DNA from 3 places in the Vibrio sp. R15-SG3-ISO1A genome. Region 2 is predicted to be linked to each of the others. Evidence: predicted binding sites of a transcription regulator. Region 2 holds the regulator's gene; each other region holds the start of a gene.
The links. The regulator PurR, encoded in region 2, represses purine synthesis genes. The targets are predictions, from matches to a motif close to TNANGNAAACGTTTNCNTNA.

Region 1 (7,690 bases), on a different contig from region 2:
GGAAGTCATACGGTAGGTGTGCCCAATGTGCGGTCATAAAGTCAATGGTTTCGACTGCACGCAGTGACACAACCCAGTCGTACTTACGGCCATCACCCATAACGCCTACAGAACGAACCGGTAGGAAGACCGTGAACGCTTGAGAGACTTTGTGGTAAAGGTCAGCAGCATGCAGCTCTTCAATGAAGATCGCATCCGCACGACGCAGTAAATCACAGTACTCTTTCTTGATTTCACCAAGTACGCGCACACCAAGACCCGGTCCTGGGAATGGGTGGCGATATAGCATGTCGTAAGGTAGACCTAATTCTAGACCGATCTTACGTACTTCATCTTTAAACAGCTCACGTAGTGGCTCAACCAAGCCCATCGCCATATCTTCAGGTAGACCACCCACGTTATGGTGAGATTTGATCACGTGTGCTTTGCCCGTCTTTGACGCCGCAGACTCAATCACGTCTGGGTAGATGGTGCCTTGCGCTAACCATTTCGCGTTTTTCAGCTTCTTCGACTCTTCATCAAACACGTCAACAAAGACGTGACCGATGGTCTTACGCTTCTCTTCAGGATCCGACTTGCCTTCTAGTGCGGCAAGGAAACGCTCTTCTGCGTCGACTTTGATGATGTTTAGGCCAAATTTATCGCCAAACATATCCATCACTTGTTGACCTTCGTTTAGGCGTAGCAGACCGTTATCAACGAAGACACAAGTTAACTTGTCGCCAATTGCGCGGTGAACCAACATCGCTACAACCGAAGAGTCAACACCGCCGGATAGACCAAGGATAACTTCGTCATCACCCACTTGCTCTTTGATGCGAGCAACCGCATCTTCAATAATGGATTCAGAGGTCCAAAGACGCTCACAGCCACACACGCCAAGCACAAAGTTCTCAAGCATTTGTAGGCCTTGCTTGGTGTGCGTCACTTCAGGGTGGAACTGCACGCCGAAGTATTTTTTCTCTTCATTGGCCATCGCCGCGTAAGGACAGGTGTCCGTTTCGCCCACTTTGACGAAGTCTGCTGGAATCTCAACAACCTTGTCACCGTGACTCATCCAAACATCTTGGGTCAGGTCTAGGTCTTTAAATAGTGAAGATTCGCCTGACACTTTGACTTGCGCATAGCCAAATTCGCGTTCATTGGAACCGGCAACTTTACCACCTAGCTGCTCTGCCATTGTCTGCATGCCGTAGCACACACCGAGCACTGGCACACCAGAGTCAAATACGTATTGAGGAGCACGTGGCGAGTTCTCTTCGGTGACGCTTTCTGGTCCACCAGATAGGATGATACCGTCTGGGTTGAACTCACGAATATCTGATTCTTCAACGTCCCAACTCCACAGTTCACAGTAGACACCGATTTCACGTACACGACGTGCGACAAGTTGGGTGTATTGCGATCCGAAATCGAGGATCAAGATACGTTGGTCATGAATATTTTTGGTCATTTGAGCAGTCTTTTTAAGCTGGGTTAAGAAAACGAGGCGAGTGTACCCGCCTCTCTTCAATGCTTCAAGGAAAAAGCAAACGTTTTCGTCGAGGGTTTCTTGTCTAAGAAATTAACCGCGACGGTAGTTTGGTGCTTCCTTAGTAATTTGAACATCGTGGACGTGAGATTCCGCCATACCAGCACCAGAGATACGAACGAACTCAGCTTTGGTACGCATGTCTTCAATCGTCGCGCTGCCCGTTAGGCCCATGCTTGAGCGTAGACCACCCATTTGTTGGTGAACGATCTCTTTTAGGCGGCCTTTGTACGCGATACGTCCTTCGATGCCTTCAGGGACAAGCTTGTCTGCGGCATTGTCCGTTTGGAAGTAACGGTCAGAAGAACCTTGAGACATCGCGCCCAATGAACCCATACCACGATACGCTTTGTAAGAACGACCGTTGTAAAGAATCACTTCACCCGGAGCTTCTTCAGTACCCGCAAACATCGAGCCCACCATCACACACGATGCGCCAGCAACGATAGCTTTACAGATGTCGCCTGAGAAACGGATACCGCCGTCAGCGATAACGGGAATACCGTGTTGATTTGCCACTTCCGCCGCATCAGCGATGGCCGTTACCTGAGGAACACCCACGCCCGTTACGATACGAGTAGTACAAATAGAGCCTGGGCCGATACCGACTTTCACTGCGCTAACGCCTGCATCGATAAGGGCTTTCGCACCGGCACCCGTTGCGACGTTACCGCCAATGATATCGAGGTTAGGGTATGCCGCGCGAGTTTCACGGATACGGTTAAGAACGCCTTCAGAGTGGCCGTGTGAAGAGTCGATCAAAAGCACGTCAACCCCTGCTTCAACCAATGCCGCAACACGCTCTTCGTTGCCCGCGCCAGCGCCAACTGCCGCACCAACACGAAGACGACCACGCTCATCTTTACACGCGTTCGGTTTACGTTCTGCTTTATGGAAGTCTTTTGCGGTGATCATGCCCGTGAGTTGGAACTCATCGTTAACCACCAACACTTTTTCAACGCGCGCTTCGTGCATCTTCTCTTGCACTTCAGCGCGAGTTGCCCCTTCTTTTACTGAAGCAAGGCTCTCTTTTGGCGTCATCACTGAAGAGACTTTCTTAGTGAGGTCCGTAACAAAGCGCACGTCACGACCGGTGATAATACCGACCAGCTCGTTGTTCTCTGTGACGACAGGGAAGCCTGCAAAGCCGTGCTTGTCTGTCAGTGCAACCACATCCGCGATGGTCGCTTCAGGGTTAACGGTAACAGGGTCAGTGACCACACCCGCTTCAAATTTCTTAACTTTACGAACTTCTGCCGCTTGCTGCTCAATCGACATGTTCTTGTGGATAAAGCCAATGCCACCTTCCTGCGCAAGAGCGATAGCCAGACGGGCTTCCGTCACGGTATCCATAGACGCAGAAATCATCGGAATATTAAGAGTGATATTTTTCGTCAACTGAGTGCGAAGATCAGCTGTGTTTGGGAGAACGGTGGAGTGTGCTGGCACAAGCAGTACGTCGTCGAATGTCAGCGCTTCTTTGGCAATTCTTAGCATTTGCAATATCTCACAATTAGAGGAGTAAAAAGAACAATCCAATCTCATCGTTTCGCATAATGAGGGCAACCTATTCACACTAGAGTGTGCGAGAACAAAGTTGCATTTGGATTAGATATTGCGGACGGATTATACGGTCAACGCAAACGCTTGGCTACACATTTTTCTACTTTTTATTTGCAATCACCCCCTTGCTATGTATTATATTGCCGCTAATTTCCATACCCACGTCCATGGGATTAGCTGTGCCTGCATCCACCAATCAAAACATTTTCACTGTCTCTCGCCTCAACGCAGAAGTTCGCCTGCTGCTTGAAAACGAAATGGGTATCGTTTGGTTGGTCGGAGAGATCTCCAACTTCTCTGCCCCGGTGTCTGGTCACTGGTATCTCACCCTTAAAGACTCCCGAGCTCAAGTCAAATGCGCGATGTTTCGCGGCAATAATCGTCGTGTCACGTTCAAACCGGCTAACGGCAATCAAGTATTAGTCAAAGCGCGTCTCTCGTTGTATGAACCTCGCGGCGACTATCAGTTGATCATTGAAAGCATGCAGCCGGAAGGCGATGGCCGACTCCAGCAAGAGTTTGAAGCGCTTAAAATGAAGTTGGCCGCTGAAGGCCTGTTTGCACAGACTAACAAGAAGCCGCTGCCTGAGCATCCGAAACGGGTCGGCATCATTACCTCGAAAACCGGCGCGGCGCTCTACGATATTCTGGATGTACTGAAGCGACGTGACCCTTCACTGCCGGTGATTATTTACCCGACATTAGTACAAGGTGACGATGCCGCGATTCAAATCGCGCAAGCCATTGGTTGTGCCAACAGCCGTAACGAATGTGATGTATTGATCGTCGGTCGTGGCGGGGGCTCTCTAGAAGATTTATGGTGCTTTAACCACGAGGTCGTAGCTCGGACGATTGCGGCGAGCCAAATCCCGATTATCAGTGCGGTTGGACATGAAGTGGATGTGACCATCGCCGATTTCGTCGCCGATATGCGCGCGCCTACCCCCTCGGCAGCCGCTGAGCTAGTGAGCCGCGATAACAGCCATAAAGAGCAAGCGCTCGCTAGTCGTGAGCATAAACTGCTCAGTGCGTGGCGCCAGAGAGTGTCTGAGCAACAACGCAACCTGACTGGCCTGCTGCATCGTCTCGAACGCCAACATCCTACTCATCAGCTTCAACGTCAGAGCCAGCAGTTAGATGAACTCGAAATTCGCCTCAAGCGAGCGATGGATAATGGATTGCGCAGTGCAGAGCAACGAGTCGAGCGACTGCACTACAAACTCAACCTGCATAGCCCTGCACATAAACTCGCCAATCAACACGCAAGCATGATCCGTTTAGAGCAACAACTGATCGACGCGATGAATAAACGTTTGACCTATCAACGCCATCAACTCGCGTTAGCGGCTGAAACGTTAGATGCGGTAAGCCCACTGGCGACATTAAAACGTGGCTACTCGATCAGCCAAAACGCACAAGGCGATGTGGTGACCTCCACAAAGCAAATGAAATCAGGTGACACCTTAGTCACCCGATTAGCCGATGGCACCCTCTTTTCTACGATTTCTTCGAGTCAATAGGACGGAACTCAAATCGAATCGCTGATTTCGATTTGAGTTCATTGCACTGATTACAAAAATAATTTGCCGCCCCGCACGCTTGCAGCTTCTCTAATTCACTGTCGCACTGTGGGCACCAACCGATCTTGTTGTAATCATATTGGCACTGTGTGCAGTGGTAGTGGCCATTCCACTCCAGCTCTTGCTGACAACTTGGGCATAGATTGGTGTTCATGATCTGTGTTACCTTTTTAATTTAGCGTAAACTAATATACAAAAATCCCATCTCCAACTCAATATCACACCGACTAGCTTGCTCTCGTCGCTCTATGCTTCTATAAATGATCATAACAAGATCATCGGCAAAAGCCGCTGTGATCAGCGATCTCCCCCTAAAAGAACATTTATATAACCACACACCGAAAGCATAAGTTACATATGCTGCATTTCAATTTTAAAAAGCACGATAAACTAATAATGATTAATATTACACACCAAAACCAGAGTTAATAAAATGATCACTCATCCAAATACACAGTATGTAACTCGAAAATGAGTGGAAAAGAGGGATAGGCTCTTTGGTGGAGCCCATTGATGACATAAAAAAACGCCTTAGCAAGCTAAGGCGTTTTGACCATCATGTGATTATTCAGATAGGGCTACTTCTTACGGTTTTTCACCATGCCCATTAAGCGTTTGCGTTTACGCTCTTGTGATAGGGTCATCTTGCTCGATTTACCTTCATACGGGTTTTCACTGTTCTGGAAAGTAATTCGAATCGGTGTGCCCATAATCTCAAGCGATTTACGGAAGTAGTTCATCAAGAAGCGCTTGTAAGAGTCTGGAAGCTCATTCACTTGGTTGCCGTGAATCACCACGATCGGTGGGTTGTATCCCCCAGCGTGGGCGTATTTTAGCTTCACACGACGTCCACGTACCAAAGGTGGCTGGTGATCGTCGGTTGCCATCTTCATGATTCGGGTCAGAACAGAGGTACCCACGCGAGTAGTGGCAGACTTGTACGCCTCTTGAACCGATTCAAACAGGTGACCTACACCCGTACCGTGTAACGCCGAAATAAAGTGAATGCGTGCAAAATCAACAAAGCCTAAGCGGCGATCCAGCTCTTTCTTGACGTGCTCTTTCACGTCCATATCAAGGCCATCCCACTTATTAACCGCAATCACAATCGAGCGTCCAGCGTTGAGCGCAAAACCGAGTAGGCTTAAGTCTTGGTCTGATATGTTTTCACGCGCATCAATGACCAGAAGAACCACGTTCGCATCTTCAATCGCTTTCAATGTTTTCACCACCGAGAACTTCTCAACGGTTTCATTGATGCGTTTACGACGACGCACACCAGCGGTGTCAATTAGGACATATTCACGGCCGTCGCGTTCCATCGGAATGTAGATAGAGTCACGAGTGGTACCCGGCATATCGTACACAACCACACGCTCTTCACCCAGAATACGGTTAGTGAGTGTCGACTTGCCAACGTTAGGTCGACCGATGATCGCCAATTTAATCGGCTGATCTTGTAGGCGTTTAAACTCTTGCTCCGCCTCTTCCTCGCTGTATTCCAGTTTTTCTTCTTCATCAATGAAGTCAGTGAGGTCTTCAATTTCGCCGTTGGCTTCTTCAAGTAACTGCTCAGCAAACGGGTTAAGCGCACGATCAATCAGTGCACCAACACCACGGCCATGAGCGGCAGCGATTTGGTACATGTTGTCCATACCCAGTTGCCAAAACTCAGCGCTGGCCGCTTCGGCATCAATACCGTCGACTTTGTTTACCACCAGCATCGCTGGCTTTTCAATCTTACGTAGATGAAGGGCAATGGCTTCGTCCGCCACAGTCAGACCCGCACGGCCGTCCACCATGAATAGCACAACATCCGCTTCATCAATCGCGGCGAGTGACTGCTGGGCCATTTTGGTTTCAACGCCCTCTTCCGTGCCGTCGATACCGCCAGTGTCTACGACGATAAATTCATGTTGACCAAGTTTCGCTTGGCCATATTTACGGTCGCGAGTTAAGCCAGGGAAATCCGCCACTAACGCATCACGCGTGCGCGTTAGTCGGTTAAACAACGTCGATTTACCAACGTTTGGACGCCCTACAAGAGCAACAACAGGTACCATAACAACCTCTACAATCTTTTTCTCATATGTAGTTATAGGTAAGGACTGATGACGAGACCAATTTTTACCTATAACCACGTAGCGTTAACAATAAAACGGCTCCCAACTGAGTAACCAGCTAGGAGCCGAATGTGAATTATATCACATGATTATGGGTTGATCGTCTGTTTCTTTACATCGCCATTGCGAGTAACCGTGACAAATCCACCCGGTACGGCGATAGGTGCGACCGCGAAGCCGCTGTCATCTAATTGCTGCTGAGCAACAAATTCGCCGGTACGTCGATCAATCCAGTGCAAGAAGCCTAGACTATCACCCACGACTACATAACCATTGAGCATGACTGGCGCCGTTAGCAAACGGTGCTCAAGCTGATCATTGCTCCAAAGCTCAGTACCACTGCGCGCATCAACCGAGACAATGTGGTCTTTATCAGTCACCAAGAATAAACGACTGCCTTCACTCGCCATATCGGTGGATGAAGAGTAGTTACGCTTCCAGCTTGGCGTGCCTGAACGCAGATCAATCGCGGTCAACTGCCCGTTGTAACCGACAATGTATAGCGTACTGCCCAAAATCAGTGGTGAAGCATCAACATCCACCAAACGATCGATTTCGGTCGCCCCTTGTGGTGTACCAATGGGTTGTTGCCAAATCAATTGACCACGCTCGACAATCGCTGCCGCCAAACGTCCGTTCGCCGTTCCCCAGAAGACGCCTCCAGACACCGTCACAGGCGCGCTGTTACCACGCAGAGTCAGGTTCGGCACTTCAGTGCTGATGGTCCATTTGCTCTCGCCCGATTCTTGATCCAAGGCGATAAGCACACCGTCACTGGTATGAACAATCACTAAGTTACTGTCTACCGCAGGAGCAGCGAGCACTTCACCTTTGACAGCGGTCTGCCAATTGAGCGCCCCGTTTTCTTCATCAAGGGCAATCACCTGACCATT
Region 2 (7,690 bases):
ACTCTTCATCAAACCTTTCATTACTCAACACGGCAATGGCGATCAAAAAGGCCAAGCGTTCGTTGGTCAGGTTCAATGAAAAATCATGCTGCTTGACCCAACCCACCAACTCATCAATCGGTTGCTCAGCGGCATTCAGAGTCATTTCACTCATGGTTTATCCTGTTTTAATTCTTTCTTGCCCACACGTGGATATAGCGTCCGAGCGACACATAGGGTTCTTGGCGGCACAGTTGCCTCTCTAGGGCCAAGACATCCTCACTGGTGTAGTCGCCCATATACTGGCGATCGCCAATGTAGTCACTGAAACAGCGAATGCCGGATTTCCCTTCAATGTGAAACCCCGACTCCTCTATCCAACGGTAGACATCTTCAGGCTTCAGCCCTTTTTGGGGCTGAAGCTTAAATCTCTTCCGGTGCGGCATGCCCTCTAACACATGCGGAAGGTTGCCACACACGACATTTTTGTACACGAGGCCATGATGGTTGTAGAACATGACCGACGCGATACCGCCCGGTTTGACCTGCTCTAACAGCGTTTGCAGCGCAGACTTTGGCTCAGCCAACCACTCCATGACGGCATGAAACATCACCAAATCCGCCGGTTGCTGCTGGTGTTGAGCGATGGATTGAACGGGCGAATGAATCAAGCGATACTGCTCAAGCAAGCCATTTTTTGCAATATCCTGCTCAGCTAATTGCAGCATTTCAGAAGATAGATCACATAACGTAATGCGATGGCCTAGCTTCGCCAGCTTTTGCGACATTTGTGCCAACCCACCCCCGGCATCGAGCACGTTGAGTGGTGAATCACTGGCGGGTAACGAGGCGAGGATGGTTTGAAGGTCTTCCCAAACAATGACTTGTCGAATCTCGCCTTTGTCAGAGCCGTATATATTTTTTGCAAATTTGTGGGCAATATCGTCGAAATTGCGGTCTTCAGTCACAGCAGCTTGAGTTATGATGTTGAATCGTGCTGCTATTCTGTCACAAGAAAGGCAGGAATAAAGAGGCTTTCTCTTAAATTATAATCAACTGGTGTTTTTTCGGACTATTTAAGTATGTTTGAGCTGAAAAAAGTCGTCTCGGCTTTACTTATGCCTTTGCCAGCCCTGCTGATCATTGGCCTTGTGGGACTCATGCTCGTCATGTTCACACGAAAACAAAAAACAGGATGTTTCGTTGTTCTCTTCTCGTTTGTTGGCATTTTTCTCGTTGCCTTCCAGCCCGTTTCATCACGTCTTCTCATGCCTATCGAGCGCCAATACTCGGCCTTTTTTCCTGTCGATGAATCGATTGATTATGTGATGGTGCTTGGCAGCGGCCATGTTGTGGACGACGACATTCCGCCCACCTCAGAACTGAGTCGCGCCGGCCTAATGCGTTTGACCGAAGGGATTCGTGTGATGCGAATTTATCCGGGCTCTAAACTGATTCTCTCAGGCTACGCCGCCGGTTCTGAAGTGAGCAATGCGCGCATGATGGCTAAAGTAGCGCTGGCGCTTGGCGTTTCTAAATCTGACATCATTCTGCTCGAAACCGCCAAAGATACTTGGGAAGAAGCGCGCCAAGCGGCGGCGTTCGTTAAGAACAAGAAGTTGGTGGTGGTCACATCGGCCAGTCACATGAACCGTGCCCTGAATGAATTCCATTCCGCAGGATTGAAACCTTACGCCGCGCCGACCAACTACCTAGCGCAGAGAAACATCGATCAAGCGTGGGAGAAGTACGCGCCGAAGGGCAAATATCTCGAACAAACTGAGCGCTACTGGCATGAAACGCTGGGCACCATTTGGCAACACCTGCGCGACTGGGCGTCCGATTATGAAGAGCAAGCCTTGGAGGTGGAGGCTGCGCAGAGCGACGTTTAACCGGCCGCCAGCGTAGACGGAGAACGTCTTCCACTTAACACAAAAATCCAGGCTGCATGCCTGGATTTTTCGTTTCTTTGGCATCAATCTGCGTTCGTTCATTGCCGAAAACCGTTAATCTCCGGCGAACATGTAGCCTTCGCCGTGCACGGTGACGAATATCTGCGGATTTTTTGGATCCACTTCCATCTTCGCTCTCATGCGCCGAATCAGGACATCGATGGTGCGGTCATTGGGTGCGTCCACACGATGACTGATCATATTAAGAATGCGTTCCCGACTGAGCACTTGGTTAGGGTGAGAGGAGAGCGCCACCAAAAGCTCATACTCTGCTTTAGTCAGTTTGACTGGCTCCTCCCCTCGGCTCAAAGCGCGGCGCTGAATATCGAACGTCCATTCAGCAAAGCGCACCACGCCCTCTTGCTGATCGCTGCCCGCGTTTTGCGCTCGCGCAGCCAGTGCGATGCGCCACAAGAGGTTCTTGACTCTGACGAGCAGTTCCCTAAGCTCAAATGGCTTGGTGACATAATCGTCCGCGCCCATTTCTAAACCAACAATCTTATCAATGCTGTCGGTACGCCCGGTCACCAAGATAATACCGATGTCCGATTGACTGCGTAGTTCACGCGTCAGCATCAAGCCATCTTCGCTGGGCAGATTAATATCCAGCATCACCAAATCGACCCGACTGCTGCTGAGTACATCGCGCATCTGCGCGCCATTCTCAGCTTGGCTCACCTGATACCCTTCGGTTTGAAAGTAGCCCGCCAATTTACGGCGAGTCACTTCATCATCTTCAACAACCAAAATGTGGTAGCTCATCGGCTCTACTCACTTATTCACACACTGATTCAATGGCTTTATTCTATTCATAATTAGTCACAACTCCATCTTTGTCCTCTTTGTGAAGCGAAAAGTTGGCGATTCATTGATGCAAAGCAAGCTTTGCCGCCCTGTTCACAAATTGCCATATTTGACCATTTCTTCTCATAATCAGGTTGACCGCTGTTCATTTTTATCCGTTAGACTTAACGGCATCTGATTCAGTTGAGAGCCCATCATGCCAGAGACACCTAACGCCCAGATTTCCGACCCTTTATCTCCCGCCGCGAAAGAGCAGCGCGCCTTTGATGAGCAACGCGCTGAGCTCTACTGGTGGTTTTCGAGCGTGTTTGCCAAAGAGCTCTCAGAGCAAGAGCTGGCCCAATATCATTCGGTGGACACACGTACCTTTCTGACGGGACTTGCACAAACCCCTGAGCTTAACGTCGCCGCAGACAGGCTCATCGATGCATTGAACCGATTGCAAGACAGGCCAGATGCTCAGTTGGAACTATCAGCCGACTATTGCGACCTGTTTTTAAAATCCGACCGAGACAGCGCGCTGCCTTACGCCTCTGTCTACTTAGATGAATCCGGACTGCTCAATGGTGAGCCTGCCAAACAGATGGACGCTTTACTTCAACAACACGGGGTCGCTGTGCATTCAGGGCTCAATGAGCCTTCTGATCATCTCGCCATAGAGCTGGATTTTTTGGGTAACCTGATTGTGCGCGGCGCTCATGCAGCAGAGCAGATGGCAGGCGACACGCATCTCGCCTACCAAGAGCAAGCCGATTTTATTGAGCAGCATCTACTCCCTTGGATTGAGAGGTTTGCCGAGCGCTGCCAGCGCCTCGACACATTCGGCTTCTATGCGGCGCTGTCGTCGCTATTGTGCGCGTTCATTCAATTGGATAAAGCCTACCTGCAAGGCGATAGCGATTAAGCCCATACAAAAGGTGTGGCGAGATCCCAAAGGCGGGTTTTTTATTTGCCCAAATCGACGTTGCGGACTACAATCCGGTCCGCAAACGATAAAACTAATAAATACAAACCGCTTTTTGAGGGCGGTTTTTGTGTTTCTGATACTTTCTGTCTACATACTCTAAACTTTGTATAGACTTTACTTTTATAGACTTAACTTTTCATAGAATAGTAGGCAGTCATCGACAGGACAAAACCATATGGCCACGATTAAAGACGTCGCTCGCTTAGCGGGTGTCTCGACCACCACTGTATCCCATGTGATCAACAAAACACGCTTTGTCGCTGAAGCCACGCAAGAAAAAGTGATGGAAGCGGTTCAAGAGTTGAACTATGCCCCAAGTGCCGTTGCACGCAGCCTGAAATGTAACTCGACACGCACAATAGGCATGCTGGTTACTCAATCGACCAACCTTTTCTTCTCGGAAGTGATCGACGGGGTTGAGAGCTACTGCTACCGTCAAGGCTACACCTTGATCTTGTGTAACACTGGCGGCATCTACGAGAAACAACGTGACTACATTCGCATGCTGGCGGAAAAGCGCGTCGATGGCATCTTAGTGATGTGTTCAGATTTGACCGAAGAGTTGAGCGAAATGCTTGACCGTCATAAAGACATCCCTAAGGTGGTGATGGATTGGGGCCCGGAAAGCTCACAAGCCGATAAAATCATCGACAACTCGGAAGAAGGCGGCTACCTCGCAACAAAATACCTGATTGATCACGGCCACAAGCGCATTGCTTGCTTGAGTGGGCATTTTGAAAAAGCGGCCTGCCAAGAGCGCATCCAAGGCTTTAAGCGCGCAATGAACGAGTCGGGTTTGAGCGTCAACGAAGATTGGATCTTAGAAGGTAACTTTGAGTGCGATACCGCCGTGCTTGCCGCGGACAAAATCGTCGCCATGGACGAAAAGCCAACCGCAGTATTCTGTTTCAACGATACGATGGCGCTCGGTTTGATGAGCCGTTTACAGCAAAAAGGCATTCGTATTCCAGAAGACATGTCGGTCATTGGTTATGACAACATTGAGCTAGCCGAGTACTTTTCACCACCGCTAACGACGGTTCACCAGCCGAAGCGCCGTGTGGGTAAAAACGCATTTGAGATTTTGCTCGAACGTATTAAAGACAAAGAGCATGAAAAACGTATTTTTGAAATGCACCCAGAAATCGTCGAGCGCGATACCGTGGCGACGGTGAAATAGACCAACGAACAAGTTCAGCACATCACATCGACTAGCCTAGCGAGAATACTTCTCATCCGCTGGGCTTTATTCTCTCGTTAACACCCGTCTATTTTATGAACCAAGATCACATTTAACCCATCAAAACGTGATGTTTAGCCCATAAATTATTTATGCTTATTATGTTCGACGAATGCCACGAACAGGGCAAACCATTTCGAAAGGATGGGACGCAAAGCTTCCGGCCTGTTGTAGCCACTCAACGATTTCAACGTTGATGACTGCTTGGTAGCGGGGTTGCCGATGGCAAATGTGCACTTCGTAATTCTTTATCAAAAGCAAAGAATACAATGAGTTAAACGTTGCGCGCGCATTATGCGCTCACACCGTGAGTAGGATTATTCTTTTATGAGCCAGAATGACACCCTACTGACACAAAACCTGCATATTTTTGCTAATCTCTCGGACCTGAATTTGGTGGCGTATTGTAATACACCGAGAATAACAGCATGGATAAACCAATTTTAAAAGACTCAATGCGATTGTTTGAACCATTGGGCAAGATCAAGTCTCGCTCAATGTTTGGTGGATTCGGAATCTTCGCTGATGACACCATGTTTGCCCTCGTGGTAAATGACAAACTTCACATACGCGCCGACGACTCGTTGGCCCAACAGTTTAATGCTCAGGGACTCGAGCCATACGTGTATAAAAAGCGTGGTTTCCCTGTGGTCACCAAATACTACGCCCTCGGTCATGACTGGGATCAGGATGTCACTCAGACTATTGCGATGGCAAACACTGCCCTAGAGGCGGCCAACAAAGACAAGCAGCGTCAAACCAACGCCAAACCAACGCGCCTGAAAGATCTGCCGAACTTGCGTCTAGCGACCGAGCGAATGCTCAAGAAAGCGGGTATCGACAGTGTCTCCCGTTTGGAGCAGACGGGCGCAGTGGAAGCGTATAAAGCGATTCGTTCCACGCACTCTACCGATGTCAGTATCGACCTGCTGTGGGCACTTGAGGGGGCAATTAAAGGCACGCACTGGTCTGTGGTCCCTCAAGCAAGACGCGACGAGCTCCTGAATCAGCTGCAAAGCTAGTCAGCGATAGCGTTCAGTAATTCCAATCCCCGTCTCAAGCCAGCCCAACACCGCTGGCTTGAGACGTTTTTAGCCGATGCTTTTCTAGCGTTTCCATTCCTTCGTCATAGAATTCAACGTATTCTTCCCTTTAGGGCGAAATTTTTTACTGGCTTTTTGGTTCATATCTAACAATGATCAATGATGATGTTTTCAAAGGGATCCATATGAACAAGAAACTGCTTTTAGGTATTGGTTTGCTCGCTCTGATTGTGTTTTTAGGCGCAAACTTTGGTCAATACCTGACACTTGATAACGCCAAAGCGCAGCAGCAAGCGCTGGCTGAAATCATTGACGCCCACTTTGCCCTCGCCGCGCTCAGTTACTTCTTCGCCTATGTCGCTATCACCGCCTTCTCGATCCCTGGAGCGGCCGTCGTCACCTTGCTTGGCGCTGCTCTGTTTGGCTTTTGGACCAGTTTATTGCTCGTCTCTTTTGCCAGTACTATAGGTGCCACCTTGGCGTTTTTAAGTAGCCGCTTTCTACTCAAAGAGTGGGTACAAAGCAAGTTTGGCGATAAGCTCGCGACAATTAATCAAGGGGTCGAGAAAGATGGTGCGTTTTATCTCTTCTCACTGCGCCTTATCCCGGTATTCCCATTCTTTTTGATCAACCTCTTGATGGGTCTTACGCCCATAACCATCGCGCGCTTCTATCTGGTCAGTCAACTGGGTATGTTGCCGGGCACGGCCGTCTACCTCAACGCCGGGACCCAGCTAGCGCAAATCGACAGTTTGTCAGGCATCGTCTCCCCAACAGTACTCGCCTCTTTTGCGTTGCTCGGGGTATTCCCTATCATTGCTAAATGGGTGATGGCCAAACTCAAAGCATCACCGCAATCCAATGGACAAGCGTCTTGAAAATCTTTATTGCTACAACCCCACCACAAGCACACATTGTGTGTGAAATGTTACGCAGCGAAGGAATAGCCTGTGAGGTGAGAGGTGAAGGTTTGTTCGGCTTGCAAGGAGAGATTCCGTTTGGCGAAGAGGCCAGCCCGTACGTTTGGTTAACTCGCCCAGAACAGAAGCAGGCGGCACTCGCGCTGATTGATGACTTCCAACAGGACACCCCCGACAACATGGTTTGGGTTTGCCCGACTTGCCAAGAAGAAAATGACGGCCATTTTCAGTTATGTTGGCAGTGCGAACACACCAAGCCAGTGTGAGTGTGCTTGGAGTCAGCCGAGATTAAGCAGTGAGGTGTTGCTGAATGAAGGCGATGGAGTGATCGTTAAACTCATCCGGGCGCTCAACATTACACACATGGCCACAGTCAGGAATTTCATGCAGCTCACTGAGCGTATGTGCTGAGACCATCTCTTTCACAGGGGTGATGAACATGTAGTCTTTTTCACCCATCAGATAGAGCGTAGGGATAGGTAACTCGCGGTCTTTGAAGTAGCGCATCAGAGGGTTCACCTCTGCGGTCAAAATAAACCAACGCTTGAACTCCTTTTGGCACAACTTCTTCGCTTCGCGGATAAACATATGTCGCGACTCTTTTTGTGCTCTCTGAGGCATCACAATGTAGGCGAACAGGCGATAGAGCCACATGTAGGGCACAATGTGTTTACACAGATTACCCAACTTCACCAGTACTTGAGAGCGTGTGTTTAGCCGTGTGACGGCGCCACCTAACACCATGGTTTTTACGCGCCCAGTCGCTAGCTCCGCTAAGTTACGGA
Region 3 (7,690 bases), on a different contig from region 2:
AAACCGCTATCTGAAGCGAAAGTTGCTGAGTTGAAAAACGCCTAAACATTGATTTGTTTTGCAAAAGGCTTACCCTGATCGGTAAGCCTTTTTTGTATTTCAAAGTAATGTAGGACGAGACAGATTGTTATGGACGCTCAACCCACGCTCGCGCCCCATTATTACCTCGACAATTTTATCAAGCTCACTTCGCATGCTCAGCAGTGGTACAGCGACCTGCTGCATGAGGACGAGCAAGCGTGGTTGGCTCGCTTTAATATGCAAAGCCGCGATGCTCAGTGCTTGCTTGTTCGATTACTGAGCCGTAAAGGCGAATGGTTTCGCAGTGATAAGTTACACTATCCAGAAATCAGCAGTATCACCGAGGCGTTAAGCACACTCGAGCAACACGGTTTTATCCTTATTAATGGTCCGATTGATAAGCAAACCTTAGCCGCGTCATTGCTGACCAAACCCGAAATCGTCGCTCTGTTTTCACCGCTCAACAAGCAGCAAAAGAAAGAAGCCTTGGTGGCTGAGCTGCCCCGCGAGCCTTTTCTCACCGCTTCCGCGTTAGATTTTGACTGGATCAAGCTTGAGCAAGGCAGCATGCTCGATCTGCTTCTCACGCTATTTTTCGCCAATACCCACCAAGATTTAAGTCAATTTGTCCTTGATGACTTGGGCCTTCATCGTTACGAACCCTATCCTCTGAGCCGCGAGCGGCGCTTTTTTCCAATCAGAGACGATGTCGATAGTCTGCTGCAACTCAGTCAGTTGAGTAAGCAATACCAACAAGGCGACAGAAAATGCGCCGACACACTGGTCACGCTAGCCGATCAGATCCCCACTTCGCATACTCACCCTTACGTGGAGCGCAAACGTCAGCACCTCATCAACGATATCGCGCGCGATCTTGAGCGCGTCCAGCGTCTTGACGATGCGCTGACGCTGTATCAGCAAACTGAGCTTCCTCCCACCCGTGAGCGACAAGCGCGCATTCTAGATAAGTTGAATAGAGATTTTAGTGACGTTGTCACTAAAATGTTACATACACCAAGAGACCAAGCTGAGTACGAAGTCGCGCTCAAGTTGCAACAACGATTAAAGCGCAAGCAGGGAGAGCGCGTACCCAGGGCGCAAAAGCCTGCGCACGATGCGATGCACGTTGCGCTTGACCTCTCTCGAGAACGGGTTGAGTTGGCGGTGAAAGCTCACTTAGAAGCGCAAGGTTGGCAGGTCTATTTTTGTGAAAATGCGCTCCTCAATGGCTTATTTGGTTTGGCATTTTGGCCTGTCATCTTTGCGCCCGTCGAAGGGGCATTCATCAATGCTTACCAATATCGCCCGCTTGATCTCTACCATTCAGATTTCGCAAGCAAACGCCGCGAAGAGATTGAGCATGTGATGCAAACTCTACAAGGGCGCGACTGGTCAGCACTGCTCACGACCTATCGGGACAAATACGCCACCAACAATGCGTTTGTACAGTGGTCGCTATTGGACAAAGCACTGCTTAACCTAGCGTTAAACACCATTCCAACACCCACACTGATCGCTTTGTTTCGCATTTTATTGAGCGATCTTAAGCTGTATCGCAATGGCCAGCCGGATCTGATTGCCTTTAAAGAGGGGCAATATCGATGGATAGAAGTCAAAGGACCCGGTGACAAACTGCAAGATAACCAATGGCGCTGGATTAAACACTTCACACGGCTTGAAGTACCTTTTTCGGTCTGTTACGTCACTCACCAGACGGAACCTTATTCGAGCGAAAATGCGCATTAATTTGCACTATCGCTCAGTTTTTGCTGCAATTCATCTATCACTGACCAGCGGAATCATCCAAATCATGAATCCAAAAAAGATCTTGAGCCTAATTACCGTGCTCTTTTTTGCCGGCTGTGCCACCTATGCTGGCCTGAATTACGATCAGCTGTTTGGCATAGAGCAAGTACGCGAGCGCCGAGTCGACGCGAGCGATACACGACACGATTTCTTTCATGCTCAAGTCAAACCTATTCTTGATAAACGCTGTGTGGTTTGCCACGCCTGCTACGACGCCCCTTGCCAGCTCAAGATGTCATCAGTTGAAGGAATAGAACGAGGTGGCAGCAAAGAACTGGTCTATCAAGGTACGCGACTGACTGCCGCAAGCCCAACGCGTCTGTTTGAAGACGCGCAAACCACACAGCAGTGGCGCGAGCTCGGCTTTCACCCGATTTTAAACGAGCGCAATCAAACACCAACCGCCAACCTAGAGGCGGGCTTGATGGCGAAAATGTTGATGCAAAAAGAGGCGCACCCACTACCCAAACAAGTTCAACTTGAAGGTTTTGATTTTGCTATTGACCGAAGCCAAGTGTGCCCAACCATGGATGAGTTTGAGCAATACCAAGCGGATCACCCAACTTGGGGAATGCCCTACGGCATGCCGAATTTACCCCAACAGGAATACGCGACTCTCATGGCCTGGCTGCAAGGCGGCGCAACGATGAGCGCACCGCTGCCGCTTAGCCAAGAGCAGCAGCAACATGTTGATCAGTACGAAGCACTGCTTAATCTGCCTTCTCGAAAAGGTCAGTTGACTGCACGCTATCTCTATGAGCACCTGTTTCTCTTCCATCTTTATTTCTCTGAGATAGACGATGCGCAGCCGAGATTTTTCACTATCGTACGCTCAGCAACCCCACCGGGCGAGCCGGTTCAGCGCATTGCCACTCGCAGGCCGTACGATGATCCGGGCGTGGCGCGCGTATACTACCGCTTGATCCCTGAGCAAGGCACTATTGTCGATAAGACGCACATGCCCTATGCGCTTAATCAGCAGCGCTACCACAACTGGAAAAGCTGGTTTATTGATGCTGAGTATGACGTCGCGACCTTACCCAGTTATGAGCCTGATGTCGCGGCGAATCCCATGACGGCCTTTATCGATCTACCCGTCAAAGCGCGCTTCAACTACTTGCTCGACAACGCACAAAATACCATCAACGCCTTCATCAAAGGGCCGGTATGCCGAGGACAATTGGCGCTCAATGTCATCAATGACCGATTTTGGGTGTTTTTCTTAGATCCCGATAAATCGGATATTCCGCAAGTGAATGAGTTTTATCGCTCGCAAGCCGACAACCTAAAACTGCCTGCTGAGCTGGAAAGCAATACGCTGCCGATTGCCAATTGGGTCAGTTATTCCAAGCAGCAAGCGCGCTATTTGAAAGCGAAATCTGAGTTCACCAATCAGTGGTTTAAAGACGGCAAACACCTGACCACCGATATCATCTGGACAGGCGGTGGCACGAACCCCAATGCCGCTCTCACGGTATTTCGCCATTTTGATAGTGCGTCGGTGGTCCAAGGGTTAGTCGGCACGCCACCAAAAACCGCTTGGGTGCTTGATTATGCCTTGTTAGAGCGCATTCATTACCTCCTTGTGGCAGGCTTCGATGTCTATGGCAACTTTGGCCACCAATTGATGACGCGCATGTTTATGGACTTCCTGCGCCTAGAGGGAGAAAGCAATTTTGTCGCCTTGCTGCCTCAAGAGGTTCGTCATCAAGAGCATTCGAGCTGGTATCAAGATCAGAGCGCTCAGTTGAGTGATTTCTTACAGCGCAACGTCGAACCCTTCAACCAACCAACGCAAGTGCGCTATGCCAGCGATGATCCGAAAGCGGAGCTGTATGACATTCTCCAAACCCAACTCGCCCCCGTACTGTCCAACCGTTTCAAGATTGAGCAAACAGGCCTAAGTGAGCGCAGTGAAGCAAGCCTGAGACGTATCGATGCAATACAAGGTGAAGGTCTGGTCCATTTGCCACAAAGCCTAATGATCATGGTGCGCGCGGCAAGCGGACAAGAGCAGTTGTTTACTCTGCTACACAATAACGCTCACACCAATATTTCCAGCTTGTTTAATGAGGAGAGTAACCGAGATTTCGCCAATGATGATTTAACCTTAGTGCGCGGAGTGATCGGTAGCTATCCGGCTGCGTACCTATCGTTGGAGGAATCCGAGGTCGATCAGTTGGTCGAATCATTAGAAGCGCTGCGAACCGAAGACGATTACATCAAGATACTGGATCAATTCGCGATTCGCCGCAGTTCTGATGAATTCTGGCCGTTCAGTGACCGCGTGCACGAGTGGTATAAAGCGGATCAGCCGATCGAATTTGGATTGCTGGACTATAATCGTTTTGAAAACAGATAAACGCTTTAATTGGGTTTAACGTGTTATCGGAGGTAGTTATGGGACTTCAAGACAATATCCGAGCATTGGAGCAACAAATCTATGTCGCGTGCTCCGAAGGTGATTACGACACCGTACAGATGTTAGAGCACCAACTCGACAGCTTGAGAAACCGGTCATCCCACACCCGTGATGACTCCCCTTATGCACCCGAAGGGAAGCTCTATCCGGAAGACGACTGGTACTAACTATAGTTGCTCAGTCAACTGGGCCGCCTCACTCGCCCTGCCTTGCAGGGCGTTTTATTATTCTGTCACTCGCTCTGTTCACTCCAACATTGTTCGTTGAGTTATTGGCCTACATGTCCAACCCAATTTTCGTAGGCGTTCTTCGCCCAATCCGCTAAAATAATCCGTCACTAAAAAGCGCTTTACAACGCAGTATTACACGCTATCATTCGTGCGCAAACGTTTGCCTCACTTTTTGAGTCTGTATTTTGAGGGTTTTATGCTGTCCGATATTGAAATCTGTCGCACGACATCACTGCAATCTATCGATCAGGTTGCGCTTAACGCTGGATTAACGGAATCAGAGTTTCACAGCCAAGGAAAATATAAGGCCAAAATCTCACTGAGCACACTGAAAAGGCTCGATGATCAACCTACAGGCAAGCTGATCGTCGTGACTGCGATTACTCCAACCCCTCTTGGCGAAGGCAAAACCGTCACCACGATTGGCCTTGCGCAAGGATTGAAAAAGTTGGGGCGCTCAGTAATGGCGTGCATTCGTCAACCTTCTATGGGGCCCGTGTTTGGCGTCAAAGGCGGAGCAGCCGGCGGCGGTTACTCTCAAGTCGCACCGATGGAAGAGTTGAACTTACACCTCACTGGCGATATTCATGCTGTGAGCGCTGCCCACAACCTCGCGGCGGCCGCCATTGACGCGCGTCTGTATCATGAACAGCGCAACGGCTATGACGATTTCGAAACGCGCAGTGGACTCAAAGCACTGCGTATTGATCCAGAGCGCATCGTATGGAAACGAGTAATGGATCATAATGACCGTGCACTGCGCATGATCAGCGTGGGTCAGAACGAGCCAGGTAAAACCATCAATGGGTTTGAGCGCCAAGATGGCTTTGACATCTCAGCCGCATCTGAACTGATGGCCATTCTAGCCCTTGCCAGCAACCTGAGCGATTTACGCCAGCGTATCGGCCGTGTCGTACTGGCTTATGATCTCGATGGGCAGCCCGTGACTGCAGAAGATTTGCAAGTCGCCGGCGCAATGGCGGTGTGTATGAAAGACGCCATCGAACCCACGTTAATGCAAACGCTCGAAGGTGTGCCGACCTTGATCCACGCTGGGCCTTTCGCCAATATTGCTCACGGTAACTCTTCCATCATCGCAGACAATATCGCCACCAAGTTAGCCGATTTCACGGTCACCGAAGGCGGTTTTGGCTCAGACATGGGCTTTGAAAAAGCGTGCAACATCAAAGCACAATTCTCTGGCAAAGCGCCTGATTGCGCCGTCATTGTGGCAACGTTGCGCGGACTTAAAGCCAACTCTGGCTGTTACGACTTAAAGCCAGGCCAAGCCTTGCCCGACGCCCTATTCCATGATGATAAAAACGCGCTGCACGCTGGATTTGAAAACCTAAAATGGCACATCGACAATGTCAACAAGTACGGCGTGCCGGCGGTTGTGGCCATCAACCGATTCCCGCAAGACAGCGAACAAGAGCTCGCTGAGCTGAAGGCGCTGATCGAAGCTCTGCCAAACAATGTCGCCGTTTCTATCAGCGAAGGCTTTGCCCTTGGTGGTGAAGGCACTCGTGAGCTTGCCGCCAAGGTGGTGGAACAAACGCAGACGAACGCGAGCTTTAAGCCACTGTATAAACTCTCCCAATCACTGGAAGAGAAACTGATGGCGGTGACAGAAACAGGCTATGGCGCGGCGTCCATAACGCTCAGTGAGCTGGCGAAAGCGCAACTGGCCCAGTTCAAGCAGCAGGGCTTTGATCACCTTGCCGTCTGTATGGCAAAAACGCCCATGTCCATCTCAACTGATGGCGCAGTCAAAGGGGCGCCTAGTCACTTTGATGTGCCAGTACGGGAACTCAAGCTGTGTGCAGGTGCCGGTTTTATCTACGCCCTGTGTGGCAATGTGATGACGATGCCTGGTCTCCCTGATAAACCGGCGTTTATGAATCTTGATCTCGACGATGACGGCAACATCATCGGGCTGAGCTAAACCTTAGCGAGTTAGAGTTTCATTTTAGTTGTAACCAGGCTTAGGCACTGTGCCTAAGCCTTTATTTTTTAAGCCACTGCGCCACTTTCCACCCTAGATGTTGTACCATTGACATTCAGTCAGCCAACAGTGGATCCCGTCATGGAAGCCGAACTACTCGAAATCAAAAACTTCCTCGCCCAACACCCGCCTTTCGATGAACTCGAGGATGAGGTGCTCAACACCGTCACGAAAAGCATAGAAATCTCCTATTTTCGTGAAGATACACCCGTCATCCACTTTGGCGATGAGATTCACGATCTGTATATGATTCGCAGTGGCGTCATTGAAGTCTACCGCCGCAAAGGGGAGCTCTATAACCGAATCGATGAGGGCGCCTTATTTGGCCAAATGGGGCTACTAACCAACAACAAAGTCCGCTTCCCGGCGAAAGCGATCACCGACACCCTACTCTATTGCATTCCTGAAGCGGTGTTCCAGCACCTCTACGACAACTACGAATCCTTTGCCGATTTTGTTGAAGTGCAAGACAGTGCGCGTCTGCGCCATGCGATTTCCACCTCAACCGAGCAAAACGATCTCACCACATCCAAAGTGCGCACCTTGCTGACCGGTGAAGCACCGTACATCTACAAAACCGAGTCGATTCAAAATGCGGCAATCAAGATGGCCGATGAGAATGTCTCTTCATTGTTGATTTATGATGCTGATATCGTCGAGAGCGATGAAGAAGACACCAACCCATTAGTCGGGATCATTACCGACCGCGATTTGTGCACACGGGTGCTCGCGCAGGGTCTTAACCCCGCAGACCAAGTGGCGGAAGTGATGACCACCGAACTCATCTCCCTTGATCACAACGCCTACGTTTATGAAGCCATGCTCACCATGCTGCGCTACAACGTGCACCATTTACCTGTGCTAAAAGACAAAAAACCGATAGGCATCATTGAGGCTACCGATATCGTTCGCTACGAGTCGCAAAACTCTCTGCTACTGGTGAGCACCATCTTCCAGCAACAAAGCATTGATGAATTGGCGGTGTTGTCCCAACAAGTGAAGGACAGTTTCGTCCGTCTGGTGAACGAAGACGCCAACTCGCACATGGTCGGCAGCGCGATGTCGGTGATTGGTCGCAGCTTTAAGCAGCGTATCATCGAGTTGGCGGAAGAAGAGCTCGGCGAAGCACCCATTCCCTACTGCTTTGTCGCACTGGGATCGATGGGGCGGGATGAGCAGCTATTAGTTACCGACCAAGACAACGCC

Region 1: guaB (IMP dehydrogenase) is a predicted target of PurR. The motif match lies at 3,167-3,186, and genes of this name have one in related genera.
Region 3: AC6R0L_RS04265 (formate--tetrahydrofolate ligase) is a predicted target of PurR. The motif match lies at 4,628-4,647, and genes of this name have one in related genera.

What each region holds. Positions count from the first base shown of each region.
Region 1 covers NZ_JCBDGH010000070.1:121,378-129,067, reverse strand. Annotated here, with positions in the region: gene guaA (glutamine-hydrolyzing GMP synthase) at 1-1,453, opposite strand, end outside; gene guaB (IMP dehydrogenase) at 1,565-3,028, opposite strand; gene xseA (exodeoxyribonuclease VII large subunit) at 3,274-4,614, shown strand; gene AC6R0L_RS11675 (zinc ribbon domain-containing protein) at 4,592-4,828, opposite strand; gene der (ribosome biogenesis GTPase Der) at 5,253-6,737, opposite strand; gene bamB (outer membrane protein assembly factor BamB) at 6,887-7,690, opposite strand, start outside.
Region 2 covers NZ_JCBDGH010000066.1:40,264-47,953, forward strand. Annotated here, with positions in the region: gene mukF (chromosome partition protein MukF) at 1-154, opposite strand, end outside; gene cmoM (tRNA uridine 5-oxyacetic acid(34) methyltransferase CmoM) at 168-965, opposite strand; gene elyC (envelope biogenesis factor ElyC) at 1,062-1,871, shown strand; gene torR (two-component system response regulator TorR) at 1,986-2,693, opposite strand; gene torD (molecular chaperone TorD) at 2,932-3,639, shown strand; gene purR (HTH-type transcriptional repressor PurR) at 3,878-4,882, shown strand; cyclic di-GMP riboswitch class I at 5,058-5,166, shown strand; gene AC6R0L_RS10480 (TfoX/Sxy family DNA transformation protein) at 5,371-5,964, shown strand; gene AC6R0L_RS10485 (TVP38/TMEM64 family protein) at 6,171-6,863, shown strand; gene AC6R0L_RS10490 (putative signal transducing protein) at 6,860-7,171, shown strand; gene AC6R0L_RS10495 (alpha/beta fold hydrolase) at 7,194-7,690, opposite strand, start outside.
Region 3 covers NZ_JCBDGH010000030.1:217,261-224,950, forward strand. Annotated here, with positions in the region: gene AC6R0L_RS04245 (L-lactate MFS transporter) at 1-45, shown strand, start outside; gene AC6R0L_RS04250 (VRR-NUC domain-containing protein) at 130-1,767, shown strand; gene AC6R0L_RS04255 (fatty acid cis/trans isomerase) at 1,832-4,189, shown strand; gene AC6R0L_RS04260 (hypothetical protein) at 4,228-4,416, shown strand; gene AC6R0L_RS04265 (formate--tetrahydrofolate ligase) at 4,676-6,424, shown strand; gene AC6R0L_RS04270 (putative nucleotidyltransferase substrate binding domain-containing protein) at 6,566-7,690, shown strand, end outside.